DNA from 3 places in the Sphingomonas aerolata genome. Region 3 is predicted to be linked to each of the others. Evidence: riboswitches for the same ligand, from Rfam matches in the RefSeq annotation. Region 3 holds a riboswitch; each other region holds the start of a gene.

Region 1 (7,501 bases), 920 kb from region 3:
CCATTGATTGCGTCGAGTGCGCCCATCAGCCGGTCTCGCTTGGCCGTATCCTCTTCGAACAGCGTGCGCGGCCATTCGTCCTCAGGAAGCATATCGTCGAGCATGATGCCGGCCTTCGTGTAGGCGTAACCATCCCGCCACGCCTTCTCAGCCGCGCGCCTGGCGGCCCCGATTAGTTCGAAGCTGTCGTTCGTCATGGGATGTAGGGTAGGCGCGGACACCGATATAAGGCTGCGTATTGTCGTACCGGGCGCGGGTGTAGGCAAGGCGGCCAATATTGCATCGTTCGGGATGACTTTCGGAAGCCATCGATTTCCAGGCAGTCATTTCGAACGACCGCTTAAACGGAAGGCAAGCGCTGCCGTGGAACCCGATGAATGAACGGCGGAAGTTGGGAGGCGGGGAAGGGCACCCGAACGGCGACTTATGGGTCCGCCCAGTCATCGGATAAGTCTTTTCCACCCAAGCCAGATACCGCTTATTGATGTCACCACACCGGCGATCGAGAACATCCAGATCAGTCCATCCCAGGCTGGCCGGTGCAATGTCAGCGTGTTCAGATCCCATTTGTGAAGGAGGTCGAATACCCAGCGGTACGCCCTCTGTCGTTCATCGACCTTCCGGAGAACTTCCCCGGTAGCGGGATCGATATAGAACCAAGTCTGTGCCGGATCGGCAAAACGCAGCCGCAACACTGGCAGACGCGGTAGCATGCCGACCGCATACCAGTATGCATCGGGCATCGTCAGGAGATCAACTGAGAGTAGCGGCGCGGGGCCCTCCAGATGACGTGCGGCCCTCACGATGGCCACCTCTGTAGTTTGGGATGGCGCGAGTGTTGCCGCATTCAACACTACTCGCCGCCCGTTGCGATAGGACAGCACGATGAGCGGGGTTCGCGCATAATCAGTCAACGCCGCTACAACCGCACCCTCGCCTGCTATGCGGAGCCGGTCGAGTGCTAGGTCCGGCATCGGATCAGATGCCTGATAGATCCGCACAGCCGCATCGTCTGGCTTCGTCCCGCGAAACAGATGGCCGGGATCGACCGACAGCCATCCGCTGAAGATCCAGGCGATCAGGAAGATACCACCCACCAGCCCCGCGACATGATGCCACAGCATCCAGCCGTCGTAGGGCGTCATTCGCCCGCCTTTGAAGCGCCGTGCGCCAATGCGGGTCCGCAGGATGCCGATCCACATCCCCGCAACCGCCGCGGCGATGCAGGGACCAGACGCCCACAGCACGACCTGACGCCAGATCGTTTGATCCCGTCGCAGAACCGTCGGATAGAGCCAGTGCGGCACCGAACCGAGCCAGTTCCAGAACCGCTCGCGACGGGTGGTCACTTGAACCACGGCGCCCGTATTCGACGACACATAGGCCTCCGTGCCGGACGCGTTGGCAAGCGCAACTTTCCAAAGTGGACGGTGTCGATCGAAGCCGCCAGCAACCGTCCACTGATCCCGGGTCAGCCGTTCTACGTGCTTCGTCGGTACGTTGCCAAAGCGGCCAGCGACCCGACCGGCGTAAAGAGCATCGACCGGTCGCAGGACAGTACCGCGACTGGCCGCGGAAGTGGTGTGCGTTCCATCCCACCCGGTCACGCGCCAAACAGGCGCGCCGTCGCGCATCTCGAGCAACAGCTCCTGCGGTAGCCGTCCGCCGTCTAGCGGGGGCGGCACGTTCACTGCTGCCCAGTCGATCGCCTCGCTCCCAACCAGCTTCTCGGCTGGCGAGAGGGAGGGATAGGGCACGTAGAGCATCACCAGCCCGGACAGAAACCACATGGCGAAGAACAGGCAGCTGGCGATGCCGATCCAGCGATGAATGAGGTACAGCCAGCGCCGGGCAGTCCTGCCAAGCCCCGGCCGCCTGAGGGCGTTAAAAGCTGGCACGAAGTGAAACGTCAACCGAGCGGGGACGGCCAAGGACCCACTGCTGATTGTTGTACGTGCTTAGCGCGTAGGCGCGGTCAAACAGGTTGTAGCCGTGGATATCGACGGCGAGGCGTGGCGTCACCGCATAAGAAAGCGTGGCATCGACCGTGGTGTAGCTGGGGACGCGGAAGCTGTTGGCATTGTTCGAATAGCGACGTCCAACATAGCGCAATCCGGCGCGTGCCTGAACCGCGTGCGTGGCGTTCCAGCGCAGCCAGAAATTGGCGAGCGTCTCGGGCACGTCCGGCGGGGTATTGCCGTTGAAGCTCGAGCCGCCTGAGATGAAGTCGTCGAACGTCGCGTCGAGCACGCTGCCGTTTGCATCGATCCCGACACCGTAAGGCAGATCGAGTGACACTGCGGCTTCGATGCCCCTGGCCGATCGCTGTCCCACCTGCTCGACCGGGCTCGTCGGGGTCAGTTGCGCCAGCAGGCGTTTCTTGACGATCCGGTAGGCGGCGAGGGTGGCGGTGCCGCGACCGTCGAGGAAGACCGCCTTGGCGCCGATCTCGAGCTGGTCGCCCACCGCGTTGCTGAACTGCACCTGCCCGGTCGAATAGGTGGTCAGCGTCCCCAGAGGATCCACGCCGGTGGCATATTGCGCATAGAGCGACACCGTCGGGATCGGTTGATAGACACTCCCGATCCGCCAGGTCACGTTGTGCAGCCGCTTGTCGAGCACGAATGTCTCGATGCCAGCGCCGTCCGGAAAGTTGATCGACCAGCGGCGGATCTTGTCGCGCTCGTAGCGCACGCCACCGACGATCGAGACGTGCGTGCCGAGCTTCAGCCGGTCCTCGGCAAAGACCGCATATTCGGTGGTCCGCGTCCGATAGCGCGGTGCGATCCCCTGGGTGTCGACGATCAGACTGGGATCGAACGCGAAGGGATCGACCTCGGAGACCTGGGGATCAGACCCGAAATTGTGCAAATAGGTTAGTTTGATGAGGTTGACGTCGAAGCCCACGACAAGGTCGTTGCTGACGCCATCGGCGATGCCCGTCTTGAACGTCACGCTGCCCTGATCGCCCCACTGCGTCTGGTCGTGGACGATCCCGGTCATGTCCGTCCTCAGTATGCGGCCGGGCGTACCGGTGTTGGCGCTGCCGTTGGAGCAGATCCCGTCTGCGGCGATCCAGCAATAGCTTTCGAGGTTGAGCCACGAGCGTTTCGACGTGAGGCGATAGGCCTGGTTGCTGACGGTGACCGCGTCGCTTGGCGTCCAGTCGACCTGCAGGCTGGTGCGGTTGTCGCGGTAGCGGATAAAGCCGTCGCGTGTGTTGTAGTTGCGGTCCCGGATGCGGTCGTCGAGCCGTCCCTCGATCAGCGGCGTGCCGAAATAGCGCATCGGCTTCTGGTCGCCGTAATCGTCCCGTGCGGTGACGACGAGCGTGTCGGTCGGTGCCCAGCGCAGCGTGCCCGACACGGCATGGCTGCGCGACTGGCCACGATCGACATAGCCGTCCGATCGGCGATAGCTGCCGTCGATGCGATAGGAGAGGCGCTCGGTGATCGGCCCGCCTGCGCCCGCCGCGACATGGAAGCTGTCCTGCGAGCCGTAGCCGATCTCGCCCTCCACGTGCGTCCGCTGCGTATCGGGTTTACGCATCAGGACATTCACCGCACCGCCCAGCGCGCCCTGGCCGTAGAGCACCGAGGCTGGGCCGCTCAGGATGTCGATCCGCTCGACCATCCACGGATCGGTCGGAAAGGTTATCGTGCCGGCAGCCGGGAACAGCCTTATACCGTCGATCAGCTGAAGCACGGATCCCTGGCCGCTGAAGCCGCGCGCGGCGAGCGCGGTGCCGCCATTGCCGGGGTTTCCGGCGTTGCTGATGCCCGGTGCGCGGCTCGTCGCGTCGATCACCGACAGGTCGCCGCGCGCGCGGATCGTGGCGCCATCGATGACCGAGATCGTCGCGGGGGTCTCGAGCGGCGTGAGGCCCAGGCGGCTGCCGGTCGCGTTCGGCGTGGTGAGCGTGTCGCGCGCCTGCTGGCCGACAACCAGAATGTCCTCATTGTCCGAGACAGGCAAAGACTGAGCGTTGAGCGGTGCTGCGAAAACAGGTGACAGCAAAGCCCCCGCCACCGCGAGGCGAGACAATAGGAATGGCATTACGGTAATCCCCGGGGCGTCGAGCGAACCCGGCAGGGACCTCCCGCGAACGGCCGACATCCGCGCCAGCCGGACGCCATCGCGACCGGCACGCATGCCCGTGCGGTCCCCACCGCACACGTCGTCGCTCGACGGAGTACCGTGCCGCGGCCACCCCCTGGGCCAGGCAAGAGCGACCAGACGCCGGCAGGTCTCCTGGCTCACAGGTCATCACACGATGCACGGCCTTCCCAGGCCTTTATGACAGAACGTCCGGCCCAGTGGCTGCCCCTCCCTGTGAAGGAAGAAGCGATATGCATCGCGCTCGCCGCTTACAGTTGCAGGGACAGCCTCGGCTTCGGGTGGCGAACCACCCTTACCGCGTTCCCTATTAAGCCCCTCTCGGGGCACCGACGCGATCATGCCGACCGTCTCCAGCGGAGCAGGTCAGCGGGGACGGTGTATCCTGACGAAGACGATCCGGCAATTGGTCGACGCGACGATCGCAAAAGTCCAAACGGAGTGTCGGTGCCCATTAACGAATGTCGGAAGTTGGGAAGCGACAGATGCGTCGAGAACGACCGGAATTGGGTCTTTGCGGATTCGGTGGGAAGGCGTCGCCGAGCTCGGCGTCGACCGGATCGATATCTTGTTCGGGCGCTCCAAGGATTGGTGGCGTATCGGCACCCGCTACGACCAGTAACCGACGGACTTGCTCTCCGCCGTCGGTCTCGCGGACACCGTCAGTTTGGCTATGATCAACGTATCATAACCTTAATGGCGCATCGCACCGATCAGAGCGAACAAGCGCCGTTGTTTGGGTCAGAAAATCAGACCCACAATGTCGCGTTGCCCTTCTGATGCGGTCTCGCCATTATAGCAAGGACCGGGGGAGAGTAGCGTGCGCAAAAGCATCTCGAGAGCGTGTGGTTTGGTGATGCTGCTCGGGTCGATTTCGGCAGCCGCTCAGCAATTGCCGCCCCCTGCTGATTCCTCGACCGCCGGAACGGCGCAAGGCGACGTGTCGGTCACCATCTACACCAACGACGTCGCCTTGGTGCAGGACATCCGTCCGCTGAACCTGGCGAGCGGGCGGGTTCAACAGAATTTCCCCGACGTGAGCGCAGCGATCCGACCGGAAACGGTGTCGCTGACCGTGCCCGATGCCGCGATCGTCGAGCAGAATTTCGACTATGACCTGCTCAGCCCGTCGAGCCTGATGGAGAAAGCGGTCGGCGAGACGATCACGCTGGTGCGGACCAATCCGGCCACCGGCGCGGAAACCCGCGATCGCGCGAAAGTTCTGGCGGTGAACGGCGGCGTGGTCATCGAAGTGAACGGTCATGTCGAGGTACTGCGCGACGACGGCCTGCCGGTGCGCGCGGTGTTCGACCGGGTGCCCGACGCGCTGCGGGCGCGCCCGACGCTGTCGGTGACACTGACCAGCACGCGCGGAGGAACCCGCCCGGCGACGCTGTCCTACCTGAGCCGCGGGCTCGGCTGGAGCGCCGATTATGTCGCGCTGTTCGACGACAAGAGCGGCACGGTCGATATCCAGGGCTGGGTAACGCTTAAGAATAGCAGCGGGACGACGTTCGCCAACGCCAAAACGCTGCTGGTCGCCGGCGAGGTCGGCAGCGCCGACGATGACGGCAGCGGCGGCTATGCGCGGCGTCCGCGCCGCCGAACGACGACACGCCCCGGCACCGAGAGCGCCGCGCGCGAGCAGCTCGGCGACTTCTACCTCTATCCGCTGGCCGACCGCACCACGATCGCCGACAAGCAGACCAAGCAGGTCAGCTTCCTCGATGCCAAGGGCGTGGCGGCGGGCGCGGGCTATCGGTTCGAGAATGGCTGGCTCGGCGGTTCGAACGAACCACGCAGCGCGCAGTCGGTGCTGCGGTTCAGTAACTCGGGTGCAGCAGGCTTGGGCGACGCGCTGCCGGCGGGGGTGGTCCGGGTCTATGTCCGCGATGCCCGCGGGCAGCCGCAGTTCACCGGCGAAAACCGGATCGAGCATACCCCGCAAGGGTCGACCATCGCGCTTCCCACCGGCGACGCGTTCGACGTGAAGGTGCAGCCCGTCACCGTGTCGCGCACGCGGCAGGGCGACAGCCGCTGGCGCACGGCGATGCAGTACAAGCTGACTAACGCCCGCGCCCGTCCGGTCACGGTCGAGCTCATCCAGGGCGGGCTCGACTGGAACGACGTCCGGGTCGTCGAGGACAGCGCGAAGGGTGAACGTCGCACCGCCGGCACGCTGGCGTGGCAGGTATCGGTGCCGGCCAATGGCAGCACCACGGTGACGGCGACCTTCGACACGCGCTACTGATGCGCCATCTGCTGCTCCTGGCGGTCGCGCTGCTGGCGGGCAGGGCGGAGGCGCAGACGACCGTCACCTCGTCCGCGCCGGACCGCGTCTCGCTCACGGTGTACCGGGCACCTTATGGCCGCGGGGCGATGACCCTCCAGTATCTCGGTGGCTTTGCATTGGTGACGGAGACGCGTCGCGTCCGGCTGCCGCGCGGACCGGCGGTTCTGCGGTTCGAGGGCGTGGCGCAAGGGATCGTGCCGGTCAGCGCAGTTATCGACGGCCTGCCCGGCGGCACGATCGAGAAGAACCGCGACGCCCGCCTGTTGTCGCCGGCCTCGCTCGTCGACGGTACGCTGGGTCGTGACGTGACGCTGACCCGAACGGACAGGGCGACCGGACGACCGACCAGCGAGCCCGCGACCGTTGTCGCCGGCCCGGCACCGGGCGTCATCCTCCGCACGGTGACGGGGATCGAGGCTTTACGCTGTTCGGGTCTCGCGGAGCGGCTGGCGTTCGCCGGCGTCCCAGGCGGCCTGTCGAGCAAGCCGGTGCTGAGTGTAACGACCATCAGCCCGGCGGCGCGCACGGTCACGGTGCGTCTGTCCTATCTCGCGTCCGGGTTCGACTGGCGGGCGAGCTACGTCGCTGCGCTCGCCGCGAACGGGCGAACGGTCGACCTGTTTGCCTGGCTGACCCTCGCCAACAGCAACCCGGAAGTGTTCCCGAAGGCCGAGGTGCAGGCCGTCGCGGGCCGGCTCAACCGGGTGGCGTTGCCCGCGGTTCCGGCGGCGGCGGGCGGGCTGCGGCTGGTCTGCTATCCGCTCGGCACGACGACGTCGGATCTGCCCGAAACGGAGTTTGAGCCTGCCGACGAGATAGTGGTGACGGCGTCGCGCGCGATGGCGCCCCCCCCGCCGCCGATGATGGCGCCCCCGGCACCACCCCCGCCGCCGCCCCCTCCCGAAGATCTTGGCGATCTCAAGCTTTATCGCATACCGACGCCCACGACCGTCGCCGCACGCGCGCAAAAGCAAGTTGCTTTGCTCTTTCAAAAGGGCGTGCCGGTCGATCGTCGCTACCGACGCGCGGTGTATCCCGGCCAGCAGCTCGACGGCGTGCCGACGTCGATCGTGCTCGTGATGAAGAACGATA
Region 2 (7,501 bases), 400 kb from region 3:
GGCGTCCCGCCTTGCGGAAATAGGCGACGTGGCGCGCACCGCGTACCAGCCGATCCGCGCGCACGCTCATCAGGTCGCACGCCCCCGGCCCCAGTCCGACGCCGTGAATCGTGCCGGTTACGACCACCTGTCCCGGCGGCGGCACCAAGGTCGCGGATGGCGCCACCACGCCGATCATTCCGCCGCACTCGCCAGCGCGTTGATCGCCGCGACGGTGATCGCGCTGCCGCCCAGCCGCCCCTCGACGATCACGCACGGCACCGGCTGCGCTGCCCACAGCGCATCCTTCGATTCGACCGCTCCGACGAAACCCACCGGACAGCCGATGATTGCCGCGGGCCGCGGACAATCGGGATCCTCCAGCATATTGAGCAGGTGGAACAGCGCAGTCGGGGCATTGCCGATCGCCACCACCGCGCCTGCCAGATGCGGTCGCCAGAATTCCAGCGCGGCGGCCGAGCGCGTCGTTGCCATTTCTCTCGCCAGCGCGACCGTCTCGGGTGTGTGCAGCGTACAGATCACCGCATTGTCCGCCGGCAAACGCGCGCGCGTGATCCCCTCGGTCACCATCCGCGCATCGCACAGGATCGGCGCCCGCGCCCGCAACGCCGCACGCGCGGTATGTGCGAAGCCGGGCGAAAAGCGGATATCCCCCGCCAGGGGGACCAGCCCCGCGGCATGGATCATCCGCACCGCGACCGGCTCCTCCTCGGCGTCAAACCGCGCGAGATCCGCCTCGGCGCGGATCATCGCGAACGACTGGCGATAGATCGCGGCCCCGTCAGTCTCATAGGCATAGGGCATCAGGCGGCTCCGGACGGCTGGGAGAAATGGGCGATAATCTGAGCGGGTTCGAACGCGCCGAGCAGCGGCGGCGCGCCCGCGCCCGCGCGCGCGTGCAGGGCAAGATCGAACCGCCCGTCGCGCCCGGTCAGCACCACGTCCGCAGGCCTCGCACGCGCGCAGCCCTTGGCGCATCCCGACACGTGCAGGCTGCCAGCGACCAATGGAGCCAGCCGCCGCGCGAGGTCGCGCGTCGCGACGCTCGCCTGCGGACAGGCGGGCGCGCCGACACAGGCGTCCACCCCGGCGCGCACGCTGCTCTGGTCGCGCGCGTTATCTGGCACACCCCCTTCGAGGATCAGCATCCGCCACGGCGTCACCCGGATCGCCGTGACCGGTTCCGCAGCGATCCGGTCGCGCAGCACCGTCCCCGCGATCCGCCCGAAACCGAGCGCGATCGCCGCGCCGAGTGGGTGCGCCCCCGCCTCGGGCGGCGGCGCGACGGGCGCAGGGACCAAAGTCGCGGGCCCCGGCACGGCCGCCGCGTGGCGCGCCATCCGCCCCGCCGCCGCACCGCCGCTGTCGACGAACCACCGCGCCAGCGCGATCAGCGCGTCGACCGCGGTGTCGCGCGTCACGTCCACCCCCGCCGCACGCCCCTCGCCGCGGACCAGCAGCCTGCCGTCCACCGCGCGCTCGACCCGGAAATCGGCGGGCGCGCGGGTCAGCACCGGCGCCGGGCCGGCATCAATTGCAAAACCGACCTTGCCGGGCAGCACCGGCAGGTCAGCCAATCGCTCGCGCAACGCGGTGGCGATATGCTGCGTATCGTCCCCGTCCTGCCAGTCGGGCGCAACCAGAACCGCACCCCGCGCCTCGCGCTCCGGATCGGGGTCGATCAGCCCGACTGCCAACAACGCCTCGACCAGCCCCCGCCAGCCCGCCTCGGCCACGCCGCGGATCTGCAGGTTCGCGCGGCTGGTCACGTCGACCTCGCCATTCCCCCACGCCATCGCCGCATCACACAGCGCGAGTGTCTGCGCGCGCGTCAGCCGGCCGAGCGGCGGGCGGATCCGCACCAGCAGCCCGTCGCCCGCCGCCATCGGCCGCCACGCATCGGGGCACCATCCCTTGACGGCGAACGCGCTCATGCCGGCAGCTCGAGCTGCGCGAGGATCGAATTGCGCCGCGTCGGCCACAGACCGGCCGCATGCAGCGCCGCGAACCGCGCGGTCATCGCCGCCAGCGCCGCGGGGTTCGCGCTTTCCAGAAACGCGCGCACCGCGTCGCGCCCCAGCGTCGCATCATAGTAGAGATCGATAAGCTCGGGAGACACCACCCGCGCCAGCTGCGCGAACATCGCCATATGGTCGAGCGTCGCGGCGATCTCCGCGCCCCCGCGAAACCCGTGCCGCATCATCCCCTCGACCCAGGCCGGGTTCGCCGCCCGCGCATGAACGACCCGCGCAATCTCCTCGTCCAGCGACCGCGCACGCGGCCGTTCTGGGTCGCGCGCATCGAGATGATACAGCGCCGCGGCCTTGCCCCCCGCAACCGCCTGCGCGGCCGCAAACCCTGCCTCGTGTGCAGCATAATCCGCGGCGAGCAACAGGTCGGTTTCGGGCAGGTCCTGAACATGGACGAACGCGTCGGCGGCGGCGACCCGGTCGCGGATCCCCGCCGGATCGAACCGCGTCGCACCGTCGTCGCCCGCCCCGTCGAGCGCGTGGCTCGACGCCGCCAGCCACGCCGCACCCGCCGCCGCCCGGGCCGCCTCGCCGTACGTCTCGCCCGCATCGCCAAGACCCAGTCCGTAGCGACCCGGCTCCGGCCCATAGACCCGCGCACCGACGGCAGCGCCAACGAACGGGTTCCAGTCGCCGGGCTCGTCGCGCAGCGCCAGCGCGCGCACCGCCTGCCCGAACATCTGGCCGAGCGCGGGAAACGCGTCGCGAAACAGCCCCGATACGCGCAGCGTCACGTCGATCCGCGGCCGGTCGAGCCTCGCCAGCGGCAGGATCTCGACCCCCGTGACGCGGTCCGACGCGTGATCCCAGACCGGCTCCGCGCCGAGCAGGTGGAGCGCCATCGCGAACTCCTCGCCCGCGGTCCGCATCGTCGCCGACGCCCACAGGTCGACGACCAGCGCGCGCGGATAGTCGCCCTCGTCCTGCAGATGCCGGCGGACCAACTCGTCGGCCAGCCGCACGCCCTGCGCATGCGCCGCGCGCGACGGCACCGCGCGCGCGTCGGTCGCATACAGGTTGCGCCCGGTCGGCAGGACGTCGCTGCGTCCGCGCCACGGCGACCCCGACGGCCCCGCCGCGATCCGCATGCCGCGCAACGCGTTCAGCAGCCCGTCGCGCTCGGCCTCCCCCTGTTCGCCACGCCCATAGACGTGCAGCCCGTCGCCGAACTGGCTCTCCTTCACGTCGCACACGAACGTGTCGATTCGCGTGATCGCCTCCGCCTGGCTCGCCGCCTCGTCGAGCCGCAGCGTCGCCGCCAGTCCGGTCGCGCGCGCCTCGTCGGCAATGTCGCGCTGCAGCCGGTCGCGCCGCGCGGGGTCGAGCCCGTCGGCGGTCGAAAACTCGTCGAGCAGCGATTCGAGCCGCCCCAGCCCCGCGCCGCTGCGCGTCGTCGCGGCCGGCGGCGGGACATGGCCGATCGTCACCGCGCCGATCCGCCGCCGCGCCTGCGCCGCCTCGCCCGGATCGTTGACGATGAACGGATAGAGCACCGGCATCGCCCCGGTCAGCGCCTCGGGCCAGCATTCCCCCGACAGCGCGACCGCCTTGCCCGGCAGCCATTCGAGCGTCCCGTGCGCGCCGACATGGATCAGCGCATCACTCCCCCGCGCGTGCAGCCACAGATAGAAGGCGACATAGGCATGACGGGGACAGCGCGACAGGTCGTGATACTCCCCGACCCGCGCCGCACTGCGCCCGCGTTCGGGCTGGAGCGCAATCACCACGCCCCCCCGCTCGACGCCCGCGAACCCGAACGCGCCGTCGACACAGGCCAGATCGTCCTCGGGCGCGCCCCAGCTTTCCTCGAGCGCCTCGCGCAACACGGCCGGCAAGCCCCCAAGCGCCGCACGATACGCCGCGACCGGCCACGCGATCCGCCCCGTCGCCAGCGCCTCGGCCAGGCCTCCGGATGCAGTCTCCCCGGTCGCATAACCCGCGGCCGCCAGGTCCTCGACGATCGCCTCGGCAGACGCCAGCGCGTCAAGCCCGACCGCATGCGCCATCTGATACTCCTTGCCCGGATAGGTCGACAGCACGACCGCGGGCCGCTGCTCGGCGACCGGCCGCTCCGCCAGAAGCACCCAGGCCGCGACGCGCGCGACGATCGCGTTGATCCGGGCGGGCTCGGCCCGGTGCTCGCGCCGCGCATAGCCGAGAGCGTCGTCGCGGACGCCGTCCTCCTTGAAGCTCGCGACGCCTGCGAACAGCCGTCCGTCGACCTCGGGCAGAACAACGTGCATCGCCAGGTCGGCGGGGGACAGCCCGCGCGTCGATCCCGCCCAGGCGGCGCGGTCCGATGTCGCCAGCGCGACCTGGAACACCGGCACCCCCGCCCCGTCGAGCGGCGAGCTGTTATCGGCGCCGCGGCCGGAAAAGGCGGTGGCGTTCACGATCGCCGCCGGGCGCAGTGCGACGACCCAACGCGCCAGCCACCCCGCCGCGCCCGGCGCCTTCAGCGACGGCGCGAACAGCCCGACGACCTCGAACCCCGCCGCGCTCAGCCCGGCATGCAGCGCCTCGACCGGGTCGAGATCGGCAGCGGTCAGGTAGGAACGGTAGAAGATCAGCAGGATTCGCGGCCGCGTCGCAGTCATCGCGAACGCCGCGGGGCACGTCACCCCGTCGCGCGGCTGCCAGCCGCCGACCTCTGGGACCGTCTTCACCCCCGCGACCGGCCCCGCATAGAGCCCTGCCGCCAGCGCCATCTGCGCCAGCGCCGCCTGCGCCGCGACCGCGCCGCCATCGTCGCACAAGGCGGCGAGCCGGCGCAGCGTCGACACCGGCACCGTCGACGCCGCATCGAGCCGTGCGTCGATCCGCCCGTCGGCCGGCAGCACCGCCAGCGCGATCCCCCGCGCCCGCGCCAGTGCCTCGACCTGCTGCAACCCATAGGACCAGTAGGACCGCCCGCCGATCAGCCGGATCACGATCCCCTTCGCCCCACCGCTCCCGCTCCCGCTCAGCGTCCGCTCGACATAGGTATCGACCGACAGCGGATGCGCGAGCGCGGACAGATTGGCGAGCCGGAGCGACGGCAGCGGGCTCCCACTCGCCGCCGCACGCCGCCACCCGGCCGCGAACGCGCCGAGATCCCCGTCCGAAAAGGACAGGACGACAAGATCCGCCGGGCTCTGCGCCAGGTCCTGCGGGACCGCGCTCTCCTCCAGCCCGTGGCTTTCGCGGAAGACGACGTGCATCGTCGTCAGCCCTGAAGCGCGGCCCGGATCCTTGCGGGGTCGATCCGGTCATGCTCCGCGATCACCACCAGCCGCGTCTGGCGCGCCTCGTCGCCGCGCCACGGCCGGTCATATTGCGTCCGCACCCGCGCCCCGACCGCCTGCACCAGCAGCCGCATCGGCTTGCCCGTCACCGCGGCATAGCCCTTCACGCGCAGGATGTCGGCGTCGCGCGCGAGGGTCTCGATCCGCGCGGCGAGCGCCGCCGGGTCCGCGATCTCGCCGAGGTCGACGATCATGCTGTCGAAATCGTCATGCTCGTGATCGTCCGCGCCATCATGGTGCGACGGTCGCGCGGCGATGTCGTCCTCCGCCGCCGCGTTCAGCCCGAGCACGACGCGCGGATCGATCACCCCGTCGGTCAGCGCGATCACCGGCAACGCACGCGGGGACTCCGTCGCGACCACCGCGCGCGCCGCAGCCACCCCCGCCTCGCCCGCCAGATCCGCCTTGGTCAGCAGCACCAGATCCGCACAGGCAAGCTGGTCCTCGAACACCTCGGCAAGCGGCGTCTCGTGATCCACGCTCGGATCCGCGCGCCGCTGCGCCTCGATCGCGGCGAGGTCGGGCGCGAACCGTCCCGCGGCGACCGCTTCCGCATCGGCCAGAGCGATCACCCCGTCGACTGTGATCCGCGACCGGATCGCGGGCCAGTCGAACGCCTTGAGCAACGGCTTGGGCAAAGCGAGCCCCGACGTCTCGATCAGGATGTGGTCGGGCCGCGGGTCAAGCGCGAGCAAAGTCTCGACGGTCGGGATGAAATCGTCCGCGACGGTGCAGCAGATGCAGCCATTGGCGAGCTCGACGACATTCTCGGCCGGGCAATCGGGGATCGCGCAGCCCTTCAAGATGTCGCCGTCGATACCGAGCGTGCCGAATTCGTTGACGATCACCGCGAGCCGCCGGCCACCGGCATTCCGGATCAGGTGGCTGATCAGCGTGGTCTTGCCCGCGCCGAGGAATCCGGTGACGATGGTAACGGGAATCTTGGCCAGGGTCGGCTGGGGGTCGGTCATGCGATACTCTCCGGGCGTTGGAACGACGGCCACGGACGGGCGCACGCCCGCAGCCACACGCGCGCACGACCTGAAGGCCGCACGCGTTCGTCGCTCAGACGGAGTACCGTGCCGCGACCATCCCCTGGATCAAGGCAAGAGCGACCATGACGCTGGCAGGTCTCCTGGCTCGCGGGTCGAAGCTCGATGCACGCCTTCCCAGGTCCCGTGACCCAGTGGCTGCCCCCGCATCGGGGGCCTGTGCGTCTCGCTCACCGCTTACAGTTGCAGGGACAGCCGCGGCATTGGGAGGCAAAGCTCCCGCACCGCATTCCCATTCAAGCCCCGAAGGGCACCGGCGCGATCTGTTGAGGTTCGGTAGAACCAAACCTCGGGGTTGGGTTTAGAGGAGTTTCGTGACTGTGCCAATGCACCTGACCTCCGTCATTCTGACGAAAGTCAGGATCCAGGGCCACGCATGATCCGGTGATTGGCTCTGGGCGCCGGGTCGAGCCGGGGATGACGACGCTGCTCGTTACCCCCGCACCACCTCGATCTCGTCGAACCGCTTCCACCGGTAGATCGCGAAACTCAGCACCCAGCACGCCACGAACAGCGCGATGATCGCAAAGCCCAGCCCGTTGAAATTCTCGCCCAGCGCCGAAGCAACGTCCCACACGCCCCCGCTCAGGCCGAGCTTCGACGCCAGCAGCGCGAGCGTCTCGATCCCGCCGATCGCGATCGCGACGATCGCCGAGATCAGCGTGATCGTGATGTTGTAATAGAGCTTGCGGATCGGCTTCACGAACGCCCATTCATACGCGCCGAGCATCACCACCCCGTCGGCACTGTCGACCAGTGCCATGCCCGTCGCGAACAGCACCGGCAGCACCAGCACCGTGCCGATCGACAGCCCGTCCGCCGCCTGGCTTGCAGACAGGCCGAGGATCGCGACTTCGGTCCCGGTGTCGAACCCCAGCCCGAACAGGAACCCGAGCGGCGCCATGTGCCAGCTGCGCGTGACCAGCCGGAACATCGGCCGGAACAGCCGCGCGAGCAGCCCGCGATTGCCGAGAAGCAGGTCGAGATCCTCCTCGACATAGCGCCCCCCGCCGCGGACATGGCCGAAGGTCCGCCACACCGATCGCAGGATGATCAGGTTCATCGCCGCGATCGTGAACAGGAACAGCGCGGAGATCAGTGTCGCGATCACCCCGCCCGCCTGCTTGAACGCCTC
Region 3 (7,501 bases):
CCATCATCAGCGCGGTCTGCCCGGCATGATTGCGCGCGTTCACGTCGCACCCTGCCTTCAGCAGCCGCGCCGCGATCGCATCCTCGCCCTTGAACGCGACACCCATCTGCGCGCTGTTGCCCTGGTCGCGATCCGGACGGCAGGCGTCGGCGCCCTTGCCGATCAGCGCGTCGACCGTGGCAAGCTGTCCGTTATACGCCGCCAGGATCAGGGGCGTGAAACCGCGCTCGTCATAGGCATTGATGTCGGCGCCGGCCTTGAGCAGCGGATCGATCATGTCCGTCCGACCGAGCCGGGCCGCCTCGAACAGCAGCTGCTGGCGACGCTCGGGTGATGGCAAGGCCGCGACCGCAGGGGGCGTCTGTCGCTCGGTCGCAGCGGCCTGTGGACCGGCCGCGGCGAGCAGCGCGGCAAGATAAGTCAGCATCGTCGGTCTCGATTCCTTGAAGTCTGCCACGGCAGGCGGCGCGCGCCGTGGCGCGCCCCCTGCCCCGGGATCAGCGGGCGCTCTGGCCCGGATTGGCGGCGCGATAGTCCGCCACCGCGCGCGACACGTCGGCGATCGGCACGTTCACCGCGGTTGCGAGGCGCGTGCCGAAGTCCTTGTCCGCCTGGTAGAAGTAGCTGACCATGATCGTCTTCGTCCGTGCCGACGTCACGACATTGAGATCACCCGCCAGGTTGGTCACCAGATCCGCCTTGTCCTGCGGCTTCAGCGCCCGGTAGAACTCGCCCGCCTGGGCAAAGTTGTTGGTCTTGGCGATCGGCTTCGCATCGACGGTCGCGTCGACACCATAGGGCGCGGCGCGGAAGCGGGCATCGGTCGACTTTGCCGCGGTCGCCGCCGGGAAGTAATTCACGTCGGACGCGCGGTTGGCGTGGTCGAGCTGGCCGTCCTGGTAATTGTTGACGACACTCGCGAGCGGACGATTGACCGGCAACTGCATCGCATTGGCGCCGATGCGATAGCGCTGCGTGTCCGAATAGGAGAACAGCCGGCCCTGCAGCATCCGGTCCGGCGACGCCTCGATCCCCGGCACGAGGTTGGCCGGTGCGAACGCCGACTGCTCGGTATAGTCGAAGAAATTGGTCGGCACCTTGTTGAGCGTCATCTCGCCGATCTTGCGGAACGGTACGCCCAGCCATTCCTTGGTGTCGTCGAACGGATTATAGTCGAGCTTGGCGAACGCCGACGCCGACATCGTCTGCACCATCAGGTCCCAGACGGGGAAGTTGCCCTTGCCGATCTCGCCATAGAGATCGTCGGTCAGGTAGTTCCAGGTCGCGGTCGCCACCTGCGCGCCGTTCAGGTTGCGCACGCCCTGGCGGCTGATCCAGCGGAACTTGGCGAACACCGTTTCGCCCTTAGCATTGACCAGCTTGAAGGCATGGACGCCGTTGCCGTCCATCGTCCGGTAGGACGCCGGGGTACCGAGGTTCGAATAGACATGCGCGAGCATGTTGGTCGCCTCCGGCGTCGCCGAGAAGAAGTCGAAGAAGCGATTGGGGTCCTGCTTGTTCGTCACAGGCGAGGGCTTGAGCGCGTGGATCATGTCCGGAAACTGGATCGCATCGCGGATGAAGAAGATCGGCAGGTTGTTGCCGACCAGATCCCAATTGCCCTGATCGGTATAGAATTTGGTCGCAAAGCCGCGCGGATCCCGCATGCCCTCGGGGCTGCCCGAGGGGTGGATCACGGTCGAGAAGCGGACGAACACCGGCGTCTGCTTGCCGGGCATGAACAAGGATGCGTTGGTGATGCTCGAAATGTCCGCGGTCGCGGTGAACACGCCGTGGGCACCGGTCCCGCGGGCATGGACGACGCGCTCGGGCACGCGCTCACGGTCGAAGCGTGCGAGCTTCTCGATCAGCGTCGTGTCCTCAAGCAGGACGGGGCCAAGGTCGCCCGCCGCCTTCGAGTGGCGGTTCTCGCCGATCGGCGCGCCATTGTCGCGGGTCATCTGCGGTGCGGCGGCACTGGCTGAATCACCCTTGGCTTCAACGGTGCCGGCCACACCGGCCTGCGCCAGCGCGGGCTTGCCGGCGCTGGACGGTGCCGCCGCGGTCGTCATGCGGGTTTCCGCCTGCGTCTCGGCCGGCGCCACCGTCTGCGCGGCAACCGGCTGAATCATGGCACCCGCCGATGTCGCAGCCAGCAGCATCGCCGTCACGGCCTGACGGCTCTTCACGTTCTTCATCTCGATCCCTTAATCCTGCATGCCATCAGCGTGGCATTTCCGCACAGAGCGTGCGGCACCGCCGCCTCCTGATCGAGGAGGCGTATCGCGCCAAACGGAGCTTCTGGATCACAGCAATCGAGCAGGACGATCGAGCCGCCATCGCGCCGCTCGCCGGACGATTGCCGAACGATCCTGACCGGGATAGACCGGCGCCGCTGACCTGTTCGATCCGAGCAGGGCGGCATGATCGCGTCGGTGCCCCGAAAGGGGCTTAATAGGGAACGCGGTGAGGGTGGTTCGCTACCTGAAGCCGAGGCTGTCCCTGCAACTGTAAGCGGCGAGCGCGATGCATTTCGCTTCTTCCTCGACCGGAAGGAGCAGCCACTGGGCCAGACGTTTCGTCATGAGGGCCTGGGAAGGCCGTGCATCGTGTGGTGACCCGTGAGCCAGGAGACCTGCCGGCGTCTGGTCGCTCTTGCCTGGCCCAGGGGGTGGCCGCGGCACGGTACTCCGTCGAGCGACGACGTGTGCGGTGGGGACCGCACGGGCATGCGTGCCGGTCGCGATGGCGTCCGGCTGGCGCGGATGTCGGCCGTTCGCGGGAGGTCCCTGCCGGGTTCGCTCGACGCCCCGGGGATTACCGTAATGCCATTCCTATTGTCTCGCCTCGCGGTGGCGGGGGCTTTGCTGTCACCTGTTTTCGCAGCACCGCTCAACGCTCAGTCTTTGCCTGTCTCGGACAATGAGGACATTCTGGTTGTCGGCCAGCAGGCGCGCGACACGCTCACCACGCCGAACGCGACCGGCAGCCGCCTGGGCCTCACGCCGCTCGAGACCCCCGCGACGATCTCGGTCATCGATGGCGCCACGATCCGCGCGCGCGGCGACCTGTCGGTGATCGACGCGACGAGCCGCGCACCGGGCATCAGCAACGCCGGAAACCCCGGCAATGGCGGCACCGCGCTCGCCGCGCGCGGCTTCAGCGGCCAGGGATCCGTGCTTCAGCTGATCGACGGTATAAGGCTGTTCCCGGCTGCCGGCACGATAACCTTTCCGACCGATCCGTGGATGGTCGAGCGGATCGACATCCTGAGCGGCCCAGCCTCGGTGCTCTACGGCCAGGGCGCGCTGGGCGGTGCGGTGAATGTCCTGATGCGTAAACCCGATACGCAGCGGACGCACGTGGAGGGCGAGATCGGCTACGGCTCGCAGGACAGCTTCCATGTCGCGGCGGGCGCAGGCGGGCCGATCACCGAGCGCCTCTCCTATCGCATCGACGGCAGCTATCGCCGATCGGACGGCTATGTCGATCGCGGCCAGTCGCGCAGTCATGCCGTGTCGGGCACGCTGCGCTGGGCGCCGACCGACACGCTCGTCGTCACCGCGCGGGATGATTATGGCGACCAGAAGCCGATGCGCTATTTCGGCACGCCGCTGATCGACGGACGGCTCGACGACCGCATCCGGGAGCGTAACTACAACACACGCGACGGCGGCATCCGCTACCTGGACAACCGCACCAGCCTGCAGGTCGACTGGACGCCGAGCGATGCGGTCACCGTCAGCAACCAGGCCTATCGCCTCACCTCCAAACGCTCCTGGCTCAATCTCGAAACCTATTGCTGGATCGCTGCGGACGGGGTCTGCGCCAACGGCAGCGGCAACACCGGTACGCCCGGCGGCATCGTGCGTACCGACATGACCGGCATCGTCCACGACCAGATGCAATGGGGCGATCAGGGCAGCGTGACGCTCCGAACAGGCATCGCCGATGGCGTCGGCAACGACCTTGTCATGGGCTTCGACGTCAACCTCATCAAACTGACCTACTCCCACAATTTCGGGTCTGACCCGCAGGTTTCGGAGGTCGACCCCTTCGCGTTCGATCCCGGTCTGATCGTCGACACACAGGGCATCGCACCGCGCTATCGCACGCGCACGACCGAATATGCGGTCTTTGCCGAGGATCGGCTGAAGCTCGGCACCCACGTCTCGATCATCGGTGGCGTCCGCTACGAGCGCGACACAATCCGCCGCTGGTCGATCGACTATCCGGGCGGCACCGGCACCGAGACGTTCGTGCTCGCCAAGCGGCTGCACAATGTGACCTGGCGGATCGGGAGCGTCTATCAGCCGATCCCGACGGTGTCGCTCTATGGGCAATATGCCACCGGCGTGGACCCGCTGGGGACGCTGACGACCTATTCGACCGGGCAGGTGCAGTTCAGCAACGCGGTTGGCGATCAGGTCGAGGTCGGCGCGAAGGCGGTGTTCCTCGACGGTCGCGGCACCGCCACCCTCGCCGCCTACCGCATCATCAAGAAACGCCTGCTGGCGCAGCTGACCCCGACGAGCCCGGTCGAGCAGGTCGGCCAGCGATCGGCCAAGGGTATCGAGGCCGCGGTATCGCTCGATCTGCCTTACGGTGTCGGCATTGATGCGAACGGCAGCGTGCTCGACGCGACGTTCGACGACTTCCTCTCAGGCGGTACGCGCTTCGATGGCAATACCCCGCCGGACGTGCCTGAGGCGCTAGCCAACCTCTGGCTGCGCTGGAACGCGACGCGTGCACTGCAGGCGCGCGCCGGCCTGCGCTACGTCGGGCGTAGTTATTCGGACAATGCGAACAGCTTCCGCGTCCCCAGCTACGCCACGGTCGATGCCACGCTCTCCTATGCGGTGACGCCGCAGCTCGCGGTCGACATCCACGGCTACAATTTGTTCGACCGCGACTATGCGATCAGCACGTACAACAACCATCAATGGGTCCTCGGCCGTCCCCGCGCCATCGACGTCTCGCTTCGCGTCGGCTTCTAGCGCGCCCCGCGGCCGGCAGCCCTTGGGACGGGCCACCGGCGATGTCGCCCCCCGGGAAAACCCCGGATAGCCGGTCGCGCGCGCGCCCGCCTAAGCCGCATGGCCACCCCATGAGGAGACATTGCGCATGCCGTTTTACCGGGCTTCCGAGCTGTTTACCCTGCGTCCCGTGCCGCCCACACTCGGCAAGCCGGCATGGATGAACCTGCGCGCCGTACCGCGGGCACCCTGGGCGGGGGAGCCGGAGGCACTGCGCGGGCCCGGCATCTACGGCATGTTCCATGACGACCGGCTCGTCTATGTCGGCCTATATGCCGGCAAGGCTGAGCGGCCCTTTGGCGGATCGGTCCTCGAGCGCTGGGAGAAGCACGTCACCTATCAGACGCTGCGCTCGCCCTATGTCACCTTCGCCCGTCGGCATCTCAAGCATCTGCATGCGCTCGCCGCCGCAGAGCCCAACGGACCGATCGAGACGATCGTCGCGATGCTGGCGCTGAACGGCGATGAAAGCCCGCTTCTCCAGCGCAAGGGCGGCAGCTGCACCTTCGCCAAGGCGCAGCTCGCGGCCGCACACTGGGATGTGTTCGGGCCGGGGAACGAGGCCACGATGCTCGATCACCTCGGCTTCACCTATCTCCAATTGCCGCGCGACCTGGCCGCGACCGTTCTCCCCGAGCCCGGGCAGCGGCCGAGCGCATGGGTGAAGAAGCACTGGCTCGCGCCGATCGAGCGGAATCTCATTGCCGCGTTCATGCCGCCCTGCAACGACGGCACCGAACCCGGCGACGCGCCAGCGGTCGATCCGGTCGCGTTCGAGGAGCGGCTCGCCCGGCTGCTCGCCGACCGCCCCGCACCCGCCGTCGAAGATCTGGCCGGAGAGAGCGAGGCCGACGATGAAACCGACGGTGACGAGGAGGCGCTGCGCACCGAACCGACCGCCGCACCGAACGAGCGCGAGGCGCTGCTCGACGATCTCGCCCGGCTCTGCCCCGGCGCGCTGGAGATCTATTATACCGACGTTCCCGATCTGCGCATCCGGCCGCGCTCGCACGCACGCCGGGTGCTGCTGAACGTCTTTGCACATGGCGGTGGGCTCGCCTGCCGGACCAAGGCAAGCGTGGCGGCCTGCCGCGCGCTCGGCTTCGATGCGAACGACGCGCCGGCGGGCGTGTCGATGAGCGCGGCGTTTCCGATCGACCTGTCCCGCCACTCCGCGGCGGATCTGTTCGCAGTCGCCGGTGCCGCCCTCCCCGGCGACTGACCCGCTGGTCGGCAGAGCCGGCCATTCCATGATGTGCCCTGGCGAGCGACAAGCCCGTCAGGGCACCCGCCCTGCTGCGCAGACCTTCCGATTCCGCGTCTAAGCGCGGTTGCCTACGGATCGCTCCAGCGCCTGGCCCCCCACAGGATCAGATCGCGGCCGACGAGCACGACGCACACGTCGCCAATGGCAAACGCCAGACCCAGCCATGTCCATCCATGAGATAGCAGCAATGCGGGCCACGCGACGGCGAGCACGATCAGCAGCACGCCGATCGGCCGCGTCAGGCGGTTCCACCACCGCCGCGGCACGACCTGATGGCTGTAGACGATGACGCTGCCATCCTCCTGGTACCAGAGCTCGCGCACCTCGTGAATCGGATCAGGTCCTTCCGTCATCGTACGGCTGCGCCCGTTACGCGGTGACGATTCCGCGATCGCGAGACACTATGGGCTGGCATCGATACATTCCCGGGGCTGGCTCACGATCATCATGGCCATCGCCGCCGCGCCGAAAACCCGGGAATTTCCCCGATGGCCTATCGGCGCCGGATGCGGCTAGGCAGCCCTCAATGCCGCTGCCTCCCTCTCCGCCCCGCCTCTCGATCGGTGCCGTAGCCGGCAAAACAGTGCCACGATTGGCCGACCTTCCCTGGCTCATCGGCTATGCAGCAGCGTTTGCGGCCGCGCACCAGGCCGCGGCAGGATGGGGCGGTCAGGGCTTCTACTCGCTGCTCTATCCCGCCGCTGGCGTCAGGCTGGCGCTGCTGTGGAGCCGTGGCCCGCGGCTGACGCTAGCGGTGATGGCGACGGAACTGATCGTGCAGACGATCGCCGGCATCATCGTTCCGGGCCAGGCCGGCTGGCTGACCGCGGCAAACGGCGTCGCCCGGCCCGCGCTGACCTATGGCATCGTCGTCTGGCTGGTCCGCCACGTCGCGGCGCGGTCGCAATCGAGCCTCGGCGTCGCGCCGATGCCGCTCGGCCTCGCCGCAGTCACCGCGCCGGTCGCGGCGACCATGGCGGCGCTGCCCTGGACCTTGTTCAGTCCCGAATTAACGGGCGTCTCGGGCCTTCGTCAGACGGTGGCATCGCTGACGGGCTTTGTCGTCGGCGACCTGCTCGGCGTGTTGCTGATCGCCCCGCCCTTGCTCTGGGTGGTCCATGCGGGGCAGGACCGGCCCCGGGCACTGCACCGCCCGACGCTCCGCCAGCTTGCCGGACTGGCCGAAGCGGCCCTCGTC

The links. A riboswitch is a leader RNA that binds a small molecule or an ion and turns the genes downstream of it on or off. The one in region 3 is predicted to bind cobalamin.
Region 1: another riboswitch for cobalamin. It lies ahead of NEF64_RS08785 (TonB-dependent receptor); the one in region 3 lies ahead of NEF64_RS04585 (TonB-dependent receptor).
Region 2: another riboswitch for cobalamin. It lies ahead of cobW (cobalamin biosynthesis protein CobW); the one in region 3 lies ahead of NEF64_RS04585 (TonB-dependent receptor).

Annotation. Positions count from the first base shown of each region.
Region 1 covers NZ_CP098762.1:1,891,944-1,899,444, forward strand. Annotated here, with positions in the region: gene NEF64_RS08775 (DUF4113 domain-containing protein) at 1-197, opposite strand, end outside; gene NEF64_RS08780 (PepSY domain-containing protein) at 441-1,913, opposite strand; gene NEF64_RS08785 (TonB-dependent receptor) at 1,885-4,056, opposite strand; cobalamin riboswitch at 4,225-4,465, opposite strand; gene NEF64_RS08790 (DUF4139 domain-containing protein) at 4,973-6,367, shown strand; gene NEF64_RS08795 (DUF4139 domain-containing protein) at 6,367-7,501, shown strand, end outside.
Region 2 covers NZ_CP098762.1:1,376,679-1,384,179, reverse strand. Annotated here, with positions in the region: gene cobI (precorrin-2 C(20)-methyltransferase) at 1-169, opposite strand, end outside; gene NEF64_RS06465 (precorrin-8X methylmutase) at 175-804, opposite strand; gene NEF64_RS06460 (cobalamin biosynthesis protein CobG) at 804-1,934, opposite strand; gene cobN (cobaltochelatase subunit CobN) at 1,931-5,230, opposite strand; gene cobW (cobalamin biosynthesis protein CobW) at 5,236-6,285, opposite strand; cobalamin riboswitch at 6,423-6,639, opposite strand; gene NEF64_RS06445 (HoxN/HupN/NixA family nickel/cobalt transporter) at 6,800-7,501, opposite strand, start outside.
Region 3 covers NZ_CP098762.1:975,800-983,300, reverse strand. Annotated here, with positions in the region: gene NEF64_RS04595 (ankyrin repeat domain-containing protein) at 1-427, opposite strand, end outside; gene NEF64_RS04590 (catalase) at 498-2,198, opposite strand; cobalamin riboswitch at 2,419-2,657, shown strand; gene NEF64_RS04585 (TonB-dependent receptor) at 2,826-4,997, shown strand; gene NEF64_RS04580 (hypothetical protein) at 5,125-6,258, shown strand; gene NEF64_RS04575 (hypothetical protein) at 6,372-6,656, opposite strand; gene NEF64_RS04570 (ATP-binding protein) at 6,887-7,501, shown strand, end outside.